One region of the Stenotrophomonas sp. As-7 genome, then DNA from elsewhere that is predicted to be linked to it. Evidence: predicted binding sites of a transcription regulator. Region 1 holds the regulator's gene; each other region holds the start of a gene.

Region 1 (4,822 bases):
TCGCTGATCATGTCGTCGGCTTTCTTCACCGCCGGTGCTACGGTCGTCGGCGCCTTGCCGCCGTGCAGCTGGTCGAGCAGGGCCTCGAATTCGTCGTCGGTGATCAGGTCTCCAGCGCCCGCATTCGGCGTCGCGGCCGAAGGTGCAGCCGCGCCACCGCCATGCACATCGAACTGGGCGACCAGTTCGGGCGGGGCAAAGCCGGGCTCGGAACCCGATGACACCGCGTCAAGCATCGACTGCAGGTAGTCCAGTGACTGCTGGGCGGCATCGAAGTGATGCGCCTGCAATACGGCCTGGCCGGCACGCACGGCGCCCAGCGCTTCTTCAGCGGCGTGGCACAGTTCGACCATCGCGGTGATGCCGAGGAAACCTGCGCCGCCTTTCAGCGTGTGGTAGCCACGGAACACCGCGTTGAGCTGTTCATTGTCCTGCGGTGCCTGTTCCAGCGACACCAGCTGTTCGCCAAGGCGATCCAGGATTTCCTGGGCCTCGATGATGAAATCGGCAGTGATGTCGTCGGCTACCGCGCCCATGGTTACAGCCCCAGATCCGACAACAGGTCGTCGGCGTCGTTCTGCGAGACCGCATGGCGGTCCAGTCCCTTCAGTGCCGGCCCGGCCAGTTCCGGGTCGGTGCGATGCTGTTCCGGCGGCAGGCCGAGCGCGCCGAAGCCTTCGTGCACGCGGCGGACGATGCCGACCACGCGACGGATGATCTGTCCGGTCAGGTCCTGGTAGCTCTGGGTCAGGGCGATCTCGGTGAGGTTGTGGCGGATGCGGTCGAGCTGCACGTCCTGGCCCGGCTGCAGGCCATCGGCGCGCAGCTGTTCGGTCAGGCTGCGGCACTCTTCGGCCAGGTCCAGGGTGCGATGGGTGGCCTGTTCGGTCATCGCCACCACGTGATCCAGGCGCGCGCAGGCGTCGTCAAGCTCGCCGGCTTCATCGGGCACGGTCGGCAGTTCGCCCAGCGCCTGGCCCAGTTCGCGGGCCAGCCGCGAAAGGCCGCTCATCATCGGCTGGGTGCGTAGTGCGACCAAGCCGTCGATGCGCTGGCGCCAAGCCGCTTCGTCGCCGGATTCCAGCGCGTCCAGGGCTTCCTGCAGGCGCAGGGCGAGGGCACTCTTGTCGACCGTGGTATCCATCAAGCGCTGGCCGCCAGGCGTTCGAAGATCTTGCCGAGCTTCTCTTCCAGCGTCTGTGCGGTGAACGGCTTGATGATGTAGCCGTTCACGCCGCTCTGCGCTGCCTCGATGATCTGCTCGCGCTTGGCTTCGGCGGTCACCATCAGCACCGGCAGGGTCTTCAGCTTGGCATCGGCACGGATCGCCTTCAGCAGTTCGATGCCGGTCATCACCGGCATGTTCCAGTCGGTGACCACGAAGTCGAACGGCTGGCTCTGCAGCAACGACAGCGCGGCATGCCCGTCCTCGGCTTCGGCGGTGTTGGTGAAGCCCAGATCGCCCAGCAGGTTCTTGACGATACGACGCATGGTCGAAAAATCGTCGACGATCAGGATGCGCATGTTCTTGTTCAAAGCAGAGTTCCTTTGTTGATCAGCTCTCGAGGCCGGCGTCGGCCGCCTCGAAAATCTTCAGTCGGCCACGCAGGCGCAGGACCGCCTGGCCGTGGATCTGGCAGACCCGCGACTCGCTCACGCCGAGCACTGCGCCGATCTCCTTCAAATTCAGTTCCTGCTCGTAGTAGAGCGACAGCACCAGCTGTTCGCGCTCGGGCAGGTGGCCGATGGCATTGCCAAGCTCGCGGCCGAACTCGCCGCGTTCCAGTACCTGCTGCGGGGTCGGGCCGCCCTGGGCGACGGTGTCCAGCTCGCCCTGGTCTTCAATGCGCGACTCCAGGCTGAGCACCTGCCCGCGCGAGGCATCCTCCATCAGGCGCAGGTACTCGGGCAGCGGCATCTCCATCGCGGCGGCCACTTCGGTGGCGCTGGCGGCGCGGCCGGTGCTCTGCTCCAGGCGGCGGATGGTGGCAGCAGCGTCGCGGGCACGGCGGTGCACCGAACGCGGCACCCAGTCGCCACGACGGATCTCATCGATCATCGAGCCGCGGATGCGGATCGAGGCGTAGGTCTCGAACGAGGCGCCCTGGTCGGCGTCGTAGCTGCGCGACGCTTCGATCAGGCCCATCATGCCGGCCTGGATCAGGTCGTCCACTTCAACGCTGGCCGGCAGGCGCGCGGCCAGATGGTGGGCGATGCGCCGCACCAGGTCCGAGTGCTGGGCGATGACCTCATTGGCCGCCGTGCGCTGGACCTCTCTGTACTGGGCGGCGCCTTTCATGCGGCCACCCCGCGCTGCTTGATGATGCGTTCGAGGAAGAACTCGACGCCACCGCGCGGCTCGGTCGGTGCCTGCCAGCGGGCGGTGCGGCGGGCGATCTCGGTGATCGCCAGCGCCGACGGGCTGGACGGATAGGCCTTCACCACCGGCTGCTGGCGCTGCACCGACAGGCGCAGCCAATCGTCCTGCGGCACGCAGCCGAGGTAGTTCAGCGAGACATCGGCGAGGAATTTCTCGCAGACGCGGGTCAGCTTCTCGTACAGCACGCGGCCTTCGTTGGGGTCGCGCACCATGTTGGCCACCACCTGGATGCGGTCCACGCCACGTTCGCGCGACAGCACCTTGATCAGGGCATAGGCGTCGGTGATCGAGGCCGGTTCATCGCAGACCACCACCACGGTGTCCTGCGCGGCCTGGCAGAAGGTCAGCACGCCATCGGTGATGCCGGCGGCGGTGTCCACCACCATGATGTCCAGCTCGCGCTCCAGTTCGGAGAACACGTTGACCAGGCCCACATGCTCGGCCGGGGCCAGCTCGGCCATGTGCCGGCGGCCGGACGCGGCCGGGACCACCAGCACGCCGTTCGGGCCTTCGATGATCACATCATCCAGGCTGCAACGGCCAGCGACCAGGTCGGCCAGGGTATTGGTGGGGCTCAGGCCGAGGATCACGTCGATGTTGGCCAGGCCGAGGTCGGCGTCCAGCAACAGGGTGCGTTTACCCATGCCGGCAAGCGCCACGGCCAGGTTGGCCGACACGTTGGTCTTGCCGACGCCGCCCTTGCCGCCGGTCACGGCAATCGTGCGCACAGGGCCGAGCGGCTCGCTGCGGGTCGCCGTCAGCGGGAAGGTGGTGGTCAGCTTGGCGTACTCACGCGACGGCATGGTTCAACTCCGGGTTGCAGGGCATATCGGCCGCGCGGCGCAAATCTTCAAGGCGAAGTACAAGATTGGCTGCACTGGCCCGGTGCAGGTCGTCCGGGACGTCCTGGCCATCGGTCACCCAGGTGATCGGCAGCTTGTGGTCCACTGCCACCGACAGGGCGTTGCCGAAGCGGCCGGTCTCGTCCAGCTTGCTCAGCACCAGGCCCTGCAGGTTGGCCGCGCCGAAGCGGCGCACCACCTCGTCCATGTCGCCGAAGCTGGTGTTGGCCGGCAGCACCAGCAGGGTGCGGACCTGGCGGGCGGCGCGCAGCCACTGCAGCTGGGCGGCCAGTGCACGGTCGCGCGGGCCCAGGCCGGCGGTGTCGATCAGCACCAGCTTGTAGTCCTTCAATCGCTCCAGCAGCTGGTCCAGGTCGGTGCCGCTGTTGGCCTCGTGCACCGCGATGCCGAGCTGGCGGCCGTAGCCGTACAACTGTTCACGGGCGCCGATGCGCATCGTATCGGTGGTGACCAGGGCGACATCGCGGGCGGCATGGGCTTCAGCGAAGCGCGAGGCCAGCTTGGCGATGGTGGTGGTCTTGCCGGCGCCGGTCGGGCCGACCAGGGCGATCACACCGCCTTCCTCCATCGGATCGACCGGGGCGATCGGCAGCTTGCGCGAGATCAGCCCCAGCATCAGGCCGCGGCCACGATGCGCTTCGGTTTCCAGCGGAATCTGCATGGCCACGTCGCGGGCGATGCCGGCGTCGAAGCCGTACTCGTCCATCAGGTCCAGCGCGGTTGCGCGCACCGGGCAGCCGCGCAGGCGCTCATCGGTGAAGCGGTTCATTTCGCGCTCGATCACCTGGCGCATGCCGGCCACTTCCTGGCGCAGGTGGCGGATCTCGGCGTCGTCGGCAACCAGAGTGAGAGCAGGTGCCGGGGCCAGGGTCGGCAGCGGTGCCGGCGCAACTTCCGTCGGCTGCACGGCAACCGGCGCATGGGCTGTGTCGTCTTCGTGGGCCGTGGTCGCCTGGAGGGCAACCGGCAGCGGCGGCGGCGAGACTGCCGGCAGCTGCGCGCTGTCTTCCAGCGGCGGATCGATCTGGAAGCGGGCGCGGTTCACCGCGGCAGCTGCGGCCGGCAAGGGCGCAACGATGGCGTCGGCAAACGGGGCGAAGATCTGTTCCGGCAGCGTCGATTCATTGACGGCGGCACGCGCCAGCGTAGCGGCGAAACCGGTGCTGCCACGGGTCGGCACGATTTCGTCGGCGCTGTCGAGGGTGCGGCCGGTCGCGCCGACGGCAGCGCGGGCGAGGGCGGCGACGGCGGAAGTGGTGGCTGCCACCGGCTCCGGTGCCGGGGTGTTGCTGCGACGGCGGGTGACCGCGGCGATCACCGCGTCGGCGGCGGTACGCGGCTTCGGTGCGGGCGGCGGCGCCACGTCGCGACGCGACGCTTCCAGGGCGCGCTGCACGGCGCTCTCATCGTAGTTGGCGGCTGCCACGATCTCGATGCCTTCCTCGATCCGGCGGTTGGACAGGATCACGGCGTCAGGACCATGTTCCTTGCGCACCAGGTTCATGGCCGAGCGCATGTCGGCGGCGACGAATCGTTTGATTTTCATGCTGTGGTCACGGGACGAAGTCGGCGGAGTGGC
Region 2 (4,822 bases), 2.0 Mb from region 1:
TCGAAAGTGGACAGCAGGCGATTGATGCTGGTCGACAGCGTGCGTACGAACCCCTGCTTGCCCTCCAGCGCGATGCGACCCTGCAGCTCGCCATGCGCCGCCGCATCGACCAGTGCCGCCACTTCGGTTTCCAGCAGCGTTTCAAGCGCGCGGCTGCGCCATTCCACCGCAACGCCAAGGAAATGGTCGTCCTCGACGATGGCATTGGCGATCAACTGATACCGGGTACCGGCGTGGCCGATCTCACGCTCTTCGCGCTGACGGACACCGATCAGTCCCGCCAGCGCCGGATGCAGGCGGACCGCGTCGCTGCCGAGCAATGCCTCTGCGGGAAGCGCCAGCAGCTGCAGCAGCGCCGGGTTTGCGTAGGCCACCTGCCCTTCCGCATCAACCACCATCAAGCCGGTCTGGGCACTGTCCAGCGCCTGCCGCACGCGCGTGTTGCCGCGTGCCAACGCGCGTTCGGTCTCGGTGCGCGCACGCAGGCGCTGCTGCATGTCGACCAGGCGCTGCGCGAGCTGGCCGATCTCATCATTGGCGTTGTGCACGCGCAGCGTGGTGTCGAGCCGGTCATCCGCGATATCGCCTGCAAAGCGCAGGGTGTCCTGGATCGGTCGACGCACCGCGCGCACCACGAGTACCAGGCTGGTGATCAGCACGCTGGCCACCAGCAGCAGGGTAGCCACGAACAGCACGCTGGCCATCCTTGCACCCGATCGCTGACGCAGTTGTGCCTGTTCCAGTGCTGCAACCTGAGCCTGCTGGAAAGCGGTCAATGCCGGGCCCACGGCCGCCGCAGTCTCAAGCAGCGACTGTGCCTCCACGTCCAGGCCGACGCGTGCAGCGGTATAGCCCAGCAATGCGGCCTGGTAGGCCTCCATTCCGTTGCGCACGCGCTCCTGCACGTCAGCTGGCAGGCCGGCCAACGCCAGATCGAAGGGCAGCTTTTCTTCGCTGGCACGATCGGCGTGGGTGGAATCGCCATCGAGCAGCAGCAATGCTTCCTGGCGCCGCATCCGCTGCACATGCAGGGACAGCGCAGGGCGCTCCAGCGCATCCACCTGCGCCTGCAGCGCGTCGGCGGCCTGCTGCAGTTGAGCGGCCAGACCAGCGTCGCCGCGCCCCATCTCATCCACCCGTTCGAACAACGCGGCGATGCCCTGTGAGAAGGCATCGACAGCCTCGGCCATCGCCTGCAGCACCTTGCGCCGGCCCGCGTCCATCGGCATGCCACGCAACGCCTGCAGGTCCTGCTTCAACATCTGTTGCGTGGCCAGCAACTGGCTGCGGTCCGCATCATCGAAACTGCGCGCATACTGGGTCTGCAGGCGCCGGGCCTCGGCCACCCGGGCGGCCAGCGAAGCAACGCGGTTACTGCCGTGCTGGTAGCTGGCCTGATCGCGTGCCGCCTGCGTGCTCGCATGGCTGGTCCAGGCGTGGACGGCGGCGATGGCCACCAGGCCCAGGCTGCAGACCAGCAACGTCGCCTTGAGCTTGTCGGCGACGCTGAGCCGATGTGGCTGCAGCCAGCGCAGCAGGCCAGGGAAACGGGAACGCAACCCGACAACGCGGCTACGCAGGGACCGAAGGTGGGGAACGACGGCCGACATGACAGACTCCAGGCGGAAGGACGCACCTTTATCGACCGGTTGCAGCGGAACTTTAGCGCTGAACTGAATCCTGCCGCGCGCAGTGACCAGTCGCCGCTGTTGTACCGGCCGCAGGCGACGGGGGGATGACACCGGCGAGGCACACTTGACCTCAACCCCGGTTGCGGTAGCACAGTGGAGCCCCCCGCCCGTGGTGCCTGCCATGTCCATCGACGTCCCCCGCTACCTGCAGCGCCTGCAGCTGGATGCCCCGCCACCGCTCACGCTGGCCGGGCTGACCCTGCTGCAGCAGCGCCACAACGCCCTGCTGCCGTTCGAGACCCTTACCAGCCTGCTGCGCGATGCGGTCGCCATCGACCTGGACAGCGTCCAGCACAAGCTGCTGCACGCGCAGCGCGGCGGCTACTGCTTCGAACTCAATGGCGCGTTCCTGGCCCTGCTGCAGGCCCTGGGCTTCGATGCGCAGCCGCTGAGCGCACGGGTGCTGCTGTCGGCTGCAGAGGGCGAGCTGACCGCGCGTACGCACCTGCTCCTGCGGGTGCGTCTGCAGGAAGCGGACTGGTTGGTCGATACCGGCTTCGGCAGCCTGACCCCGACCGTGCCACTGCGCCTGCATGAGACCGCAGTCCAGGACACACCGCATGAGCGCTACCGCGTGCAGCGGCTGGAGGATGGCGACTTCATGCTTGCCGCCGAAGCAGGGGATGACTGGCGGGCGCTGTACCGCTTCGACCTGCAGCCACCGGCGCCGATCGATAACGAAGTGGGCAACTGGTACGTGTGTACGCATCCGCAGTCGAGCTTTCCTGGCCAACTGCGTGCATCACTGACCGGGCCGGATTGGCGACGCACCATCGGCAGCGGCAACTACACCGAATATCGCCCGGGCCGGGTACCGGCCAAGCGCCCGCTGCGCGATGTGCAGGACGTGCGCGAGGTGCTGCAGCAGGGCTTCGGCATGCGCCTTCCGGACGATCCGCGATTGGATCCGGCCATTGCCGACTGGCTGCAGCGATCGCGCGCCGCGTCCGTGTAGCGCCACGCGATGTTCGGCTGCTGACCTCTGGGCTATGAGGTGACGGGCGCCTGCAGGGCGATCCGGTTGCCCTCGCTGTCGCGGATCTCGGCCACCCGCCAGTCACCGGCCACGTCCGGGCCGAAGCACAGCACCGCGCCAGCCTGAAGGGCACGCTGCAGGCTGTGATCCAGATCGTCCACGCCCAGGTAGATACGCGGACCCTGCTCCGAGGGCAGGTAGTCAGCACCGTGCACCAGCGCCATGCTGGCACCCGCGCCCCTATCGTTGAATGGCAGGTACGCCATCCGGCAGTCATGCACGGTGATCGGCGTATCGATGTCCACCTGCAGCCATTGCCGGTAGAACGCCATGGCACGGTCCAGGTCGGCAGCGGGAACTTCAACGTGCAGGATGGGATTCATGGTGATCAGGCTGGGCATGCAGGCGGATGAAACACAGGATCGCAGCTCTGCACACCACACGATACGGCCACAGCTGGCATGCTGGAACGCCCCGCCGTACCGGAGTCCACCAATGTCCCTGGCCGATCACCGTCATGCGTTGGCCCCGCTCGGCTACCTGCGCGTAGCCATCAACCTCGGCAACCCGGTGCTGGCCCAAGGCGACGCCGATGCACCACGCGGGCCATCGGTGGAACTGGCCACCGCGCTGGCACAGCGGCTGGGTGTGCAGGCCCGCTTCAGTTGCCACAACGCCGCCGCATCAGTGGTGGCAGCGGCGAGCGACGATGCGTGGGACCTGGCCTTCCTGGCGGTGGACCCGGCACGCGCCGACCGCATTGCCTTCAGTGCACCGTATGTGGAGATCGAAGGAACCTACCTGGTGCGCAATGACAGCCCAGCACGGCAGGTTGCAGATCTCGATCGCGACGGGCTGCGCATCGCAGTGGGCCGCGGCGCCGCCTATGATCTGTTCCTCAGCCGCGAGCTGCAGCAGGCAACGATTGAGCGTGCCGATACCTCGGCCGCGGCCATAACCCTGTTCGACCAGCAGCGGCTGGATGCAGCGGCCGGCGTACGCCAACCCCTGCAGGCCTGGGCACAGGCGCATGCCGGCCATCGCGTGCTGGCAGATCGCTTCACCGTGATCCAGCAGGCGGTCGCAGCGCCCGTTGCTCGACCCGCAGCGGCGTTGCAGGCAGTGTTCGCGGAAGTGGAGGCCATCAAGGCCGGGCCGTTGCTGGGCGAAGCCTTTGCACGTGCCGGGCAGGCGGTCACGCTGGTGCGCTGACGCACACTCCCCGTCACTACGCTCGCTTGGCGCTATCCCGCGTCCGCGGCCTGCATGTGCCGCACATGCTCGGCTGCCTGCGCGTGCAGCCATTCGCGGAAGGCCAGGAAGCCACGGTGGCGTATCGAGCGCTGCGGGTACACCAGCCAATGCGGCCATGCGGTTTTCAGGCGCAGGTCCGACAACGCAACCAACTGGCCGGAATCCAGCAGCAGGCGCGCCCGCGTGACCCGTCCCAGCGCAACACCAACGCCGTCCAGTGCGGCGCGATGGTGGGCCTCGGAATCATCCAGCACCGCCACGAACCGCGCAGGCGGGCGTTCGCCGATCAGCGCGAACCATGCGCCCCACGCGCCGTCGGGGTCTCCCAGCAGCGGCCACTGCGCCAACGGGACGTGGCCGATGCCGCCCATGCGCTCGATCAGTGCAGGGCTGGCCATGGGCAGCAGCCATTCGTCGAACAACGGTTCCACCACCAGTCCCGGCCATTGTCCGCTGCCCAGCCGCAGTGCTGCATCGAACTGCAGTTGCCGGTCGAAGTCGATCAGCCGCTCGCTCGACTGCAGATTGATTTCGATTTGTGGATGCGCGGCCACGAAGTTGCCCAGCCGTGGCACCAGCCATGCGCTGGCCATCGACGGCACGGCACTGAGGGTGAGCACATGCTCGGGTCGCGCAGCGTAGGGCTGGAAGGCGTCGTTGATCGCATCCAAGTGGGGGCCGACCTGATCCAGCAGCCGCTGCCCTTCCAGGGTCAAGGCCACACCCCGCGCCTGCCGTATCAGCAGCGGCTGGCCCAGGCGCTCTTCGAGCTGGCGCATCTGATGGCTGAGCGCACTGACCGTCAGGTTCATCGACGCGGCGGCGCGGGACAGGTTGCCCAGGCGTGCGGCAGCGACGAAGCCCTGCAGGGCATGCAGCGGTGGGCGGGACATAAGCCTTG
Region 3 (4,822 bases), 780 kb from region 1:
CTCGCCCATCGTGGTGCCGGCCTGACGCACCAGCGCCGAGCCGTCGGATACCTTGCCCACCGACTCTTCAATCAGGCCCTTGATCTCCTTGGCGGCGCCAGCCGAGCGCTGCGCCAGCGTGCGCACCTCACTGGCCACCACGGCGAAGCCCCTGCCCTGCTCGCCCGCGCGCGCCGCTTCCACCGCGGCGTTGAGCGCCAGGATGTTGGTCTGGAAGGCGATGCCATCAATCACACTGATGATCTCGGCGATCTTCTTCGACGACGCTTCGATGGCGCTCATGGTGGTCACCACCTGACCGACCACCTCGCCGCCCTGCGAGGCCACCCCATGTGCACCGATCGCCAGCTGATTGGCCTGGCGCGCGTGTTCGGCGTTCTGCTTCACCGTGGAGGTCAGTTCCTCCATCGACGCTGCCGTCTCTTCCAGGTTGGCCGCCTGCTGCTCGGTACGCCGCGACAGATCGGTATTGCCCGAGGCGATTTCCCCCGCTGCCAGATTGATGCTGGATGCACTGGTCTGGATGCGGCCGACGATCTGGGTCAGCTGTTCGACGGTGGCATTGCAGTCGTCGCGCATGCGCGCGAAGACACCGTGGAAATCGCCCTGCATGCGTACGGTCAGATCGCCGCGCGAGATCGCCTGCAGCAGGCTCGACACCTGCACCAGATTCTCATCGGTGGTCTGCATCAACCGGTTCAACCCGGTCACCATCTCGCCGAAATCGTGCTCGAAGCGAGTTTCGTCGCCACGCAGGCTGAAGTCGCCGGCGGCCGCGGCTGTGGCCAGCCGGCGGATCTCGCCGTTGATGGCCGACAGGCTGGACTTGGTCTCATCCATGGCCTGGGTGATCGCCGCCTTCTCGCCCGGCAGGCGATCCATGTCCACCGACAGGTCGCCGCGTGCGTAGTGCTTCATCACTTCGATCAGGCGGTTCTGCACCTGCACGTGCGAACCCACCAGCGCGTTGGTGTCATGCACCATCCGCCCGTAATCGCCGGGGAAGGTACTCTCGTCCATGCGGTAGCTCAGGCTGCCGTCATCATGCTGCCGCGCCATCTCGCCCTGCGCCGTCATCACGGCCTGCAGCTGCCCCTGCATGCGCTGCATGGATTTCAGCAACTGGGTCACCTCGTCGTTGCCCGAGGCATCGATGACGTTGTCCAAGCGACCGTTGGCAATGCCATCGGCCAGCTTCACCGCGCCCGCCAAGGGCCGGGTAAGACTGCGGGTGATCGCCCACGCAGCCAGTGCACCGAGGATCAGGCTGAGCACACCGAAGGCGATGGACAGTGTTCCCGTCCACGCTTCCGTGGCGCGATACTCCTCACGGCTGCGTTCGGTCAGGGCTTCCTGGTGCCGCAGCAGGCTGGAGATCGCTCCATTCCAGGCGGTGGCCAGACCGTGTTCGGCCAGCAGTTCGGTGGCCGCACCGTCGTAGTCGCCCGCCTTCATCCGTTCGTGCAACTGCCGGGTGGAGGCGTCGGTGGCCTTGCGTGCCGCCGCGATCTGCGCCACCAACGTGTCGCCGGTGGCATCGCGGGGAATCTTGACGTACTTGTCCCAGATGCCGTCGTAGGTGCGGCTCAGTTCCTGCGCCCGCTGGTAATCCTTGTCGAACTCCTCGCCGCGCTTGATCACCATCAGGCGACGATGCATCAGCACCGCGTTGTTGGTATCAAGCATGTCGTTCAACAACCGCATCTTGACCATGTTCACGCCCACCACTTTCTCGAACTGGGCAGACTTCAGATGGTTTCCGTACAACACCAGGCCGACGATGGCCATGATGAACAGCAACAGCAGACCGAAGCCGGCAGAAAGCCGGGATCCCACACGGAGGTTGCGTAAGGCGAGCATCTCAATTCCCTTGATCGTGGCCCTATATCGGTGACGGCACGATCCGGGGAAACTTTAAATACATTTACTGAAACAACGCCTCATTAACATAAATGCATTCAAGTAGAGCCCTTCCCTTATTCCTCCCCATTTTCCACTGAAGGCAGGGTGGGAATGCATCACGCAGATGAATAAGCCGCGCGCTCTTTGGCCGCGCAACGCTATAGTCGGCAGATGAACGTATTCCTGCAGATCAACGGCATCGTCATCGTTGATATCCCAAGTTTCTACGCAGAAATCAACCGTGTATTCATGGCTGGCGAAGACTGGCAGCTCGGGCCCAGCCTCGATGCATTGGACGATCTGCTGTACGGCGGTTATGGCGCACTGGCCGGGCACAAAACGGCCACGGTGGTCTGGCGCGATATCGACTGCAGCCGCGATGCACTGGGAGTGGAGGCCACGCGTGCGTGGCTGCAGGACAAGCTGCGGCAACCGGGTACGTTCAATGCCGAAGCCATCGGCCGCCAGCTGGACGCCCTGCAGCGCGGCGATGGGCAGACCTACTTTGACATCGTGATGGATATCTTCGCCAGCCACCCGAATATCAATCTGCAACGTGCCTGAGGCAGTCAGGCCTGTTGCCACTCCACATCAGGGAACATGGCAACAGGTGCCACAAGCACAGCAGGAACTTGCCCCACAGCATTTGAGCGACTGTCCGCTGCCATCCTGACACTTCGCGCCACAGCATCCGCTGTTGCGCACAGATGCCACCGTCGTGGCGATCGCACACGCCTTCAACGCGTCATCCGCCTCCAGAAGCGGCGTCTCTCTTGAATAGTCAAGCACCTGAACGTCGGTCGGACCCGCATCCAGTCCCTGCTTGTAAAGCCCCAGCGGTCGCCCGCTTCGCGCTCCCGCCTGCACCGTTATCGGAGAAATCGTCAGTGCACCCTCCTGCAACAACGTACCGCTGAACTGTTCTCCCTGCCACAGACTCCACTGCAGGTCTGCGGCCGCTTCACCGACAAAGGCCGATGTCTGGGCAACATCGAGCACCAACGTGTAGCGGCGCCCATGCTTCTCCTCCAGCGTGAGGATCGCCGTGCGTCCTTCCTGCACGCTTACACGGGGCGAGAATACGGGGTTCGCGTCGTGCAGCATCCGCAGAGTGAGGTGGTGCAGGTCCTTTGATCCGGATACTTCTGCAGCCAAGGACGGAGCCGAAGTACTGACAAGCAACATACCAAACAACGTACGAAGGAACATGCAGGAACTCCGTTGACCGCCCGATTGCGGCCGTCAACTCTCCACCGGCGATCCAAACGCAGGTTGTGACCCACACAACACATTCATCAAGCTCCCCCGACGGCGCGCCCACAGCGACCATTTCATACGTGATCGCCGCTATCCTGCGGCATCCACGCAGCCACTGACCGCCACGGACGCCACCGCCGCTGCTTGTCTGCGACATCTCACACGCCACCAACGAAAGCGCCTTTTCCCCCCGACCAGTTACCATGGACAGCCCTGTACCCGCTCCGCCCCGCTGCCCTCCGGCGCGAGCGGACGCCCCTGATCCACGAGTCCCATGTCCAAAGACAAGTCCGCCGAACACACCCCGCTGATGAAGCAAAACGACTAAAAGAAGATCCTAGTCACCAGGAGCCTTGTGCCGCAAGGGTCTTTGGCGCCACCCGCGAGACGCGCGCTCCAACGCAACATCGCCGCAACAGCTCTATGACCAATAGCTGAACGACAATAAGCGAAATGATGTCGCTCTGAGCGACATGACGGGTGCTTAGCTGTTAGGCTGATGTCGTCATCGCGGGGAGCAACAATCCGTGCCATGGTGTGAGTAGGCGACTACTCGAGGGCGAATAGCCCAAAACACCCCGAGCGACGCGTCAGCGGCCGGCAACGGCCGGGACCATCGGGAAGGGTCAGGTGGCTGCGGCAACGGCTCGCAGCCATAGATTGGAGGAGGGTAGTAACTGGCGTTTCCCCATTCTCGATGTAGCAACGGAGCCTTTCCAATCCCGGAGAGGTGCATCGAGGACACCAACATGGTCTCACCTGTTGACAGGAAAGATGACAAGCGCCAGCTGCTGCTGAAATGGTTCAAACGGGTTTTTGGTGGTCCTTGGTTGTTCCGTCTCTTGATGGTCGTGTGGAAGTTGTATGACCACTTTGATCGCTAAGCGCGGCGTAGGACATTCGGACTCTAAAACTCATCAGTAGCACCCTCCTTTTTATCTACACATGCAGGAAGAGAGGAAATGCTCCACAAGGCTTTAAAGACGGTCCGCGAGGTTCACCGAATGCAACAAGGTGAGCTGGCGGAGCGCCTGGGCATATCACGCTCTCATCTATCTGAGATCGAGTCAGGAAAGAAGGCTGCGTCAGTCGAGCTTCTACACAAGTTCGCAGAAGTATTCGATGTGCCGCCTTCAACATTCCTAAGCTTCGCCGAAGCCCTTGAAGGCTCCTCGGAGCGACGTCAGAAGAACGCCAAGAGGCTGATGAAAATTCTGGAATGGACACTGGATTCTAACGATGACGCTCCCCCGGAAAAGCGCTAACCGCTATGACATCACGTCGTCCGCGTTCTTTCGGCTACCGACCTTAAAAGCACTCGCGCGAGTGCTTCAATGGGATGGAACCCCAAGCGCCCTGCGAGCACTGTGCAAACGGCCTGACAACTTCAGCGAGTTCTACCAAACTCATCGTCGGACCGGGAAAAAACGTCTAATTCAAGCTCCAAACGCGGTCATTAAGCCGCTTCAGAAGCGACTTAACGTGCTGCTCAAGCAGATCTGCGTCCCGGACTATCTGCACTCTGGTATCCCGAAGCGCTCTCACCTCACCAACTCCGAACGCCACATGCTTGCGGAAGGCGCAACGGTGACGGTGGATGTCTCCGATTTCTACCCTAGCATCACGCGTCAACGCGTCTTCAAGCTTTTCAGAAACGTATTCC

Evidence for each region. Region 1 encodes FliA, which starts transcription of late flagellar genes. Its sites were predicted from a motif close to TAAAGTTTNNCNNNCNNNGGCCGATAA; they were not measured.
Region 2: the regulator FliA is predicted to act here: its motif matches at 1,639-1,665, upstream of QP457_RS19365 (methyl-accepting chemotaxis protein).
Region 3: the regulator FliA is predicted to act here: its motif matches at 1,891-1,917, upstream of QP457_RS06790 (methyl-accepting chemotaxis protein).

What each region holds. Positions count from the first base shown of each region.
Region 1 covers NZ_CP127405.1:2,228,806-2,233,627, forward strand. Annotated here, with positions in the region: gene QP457_RS10325 (chemotaxis protein CheA) at 1-536, opposite strand, end outside; gene QP457_RS10330 (protein phosphatase CheZ) at 539-1,144, opposite strand; gene cheY (chemotaxis response regulator CheY) at 1,144-1,536, opposite strand; gene QP457_RS10340 (RNA polymerase sigma factor FliA) at 1,556-2,299, opposite strand; gene QP457_RS10345 (P-loop NTPase) at 2,296-3,183, opposite strand; gene flhF (flagellar biosynthesis protein FlhF) at 3,170-4,789, opposite strand.
Region 2 covers NZ_CP127405.1:4,246,266-4,251,087, forward strand. Annotated here, with positions in the region: gene QP457_RS19365 (methyl-accepting chemotaxis protein) at 1-1,610, opposite strand, end outside; gene QP457_RS19370 (arylamine N-acetyltransferase) at 1,813-2,646, shown strand; gene QP457_RS19375 (VOC family protein) at 2,679-3,050, opposite strand; gene QP457_RS19380 (transporter substrate-binding domain-containing protein) at 3,163-3,879, shown strand; gene QP457_RS19385 (LysR substrate-binding domain-containing protein) at 3,912-4,814, opposite strand.
Region 3 covers NZ_CP127405.1:1,446,964-1,451,785, reverse strand. Annotated here, with positions in the region: gene QP457_RS06790 (methyl-accepting chemotaxis protein) at 1-1,860, opposite strand, end outside; gene QP457_RS06785 (barstar family protein) at 2,074-2,466, shown strand; gene QP457_RS06780 (hypothetical protein) at 2,494-3,111, opposite strand; gene QP457_RS06775 (helix-turn-helix transcriptional regulator) at 4,122-4,424, shown strand; gene QP457_RS06770 (reverse transcriptase family protein) at 4,399-4,822, shown strand, end outside.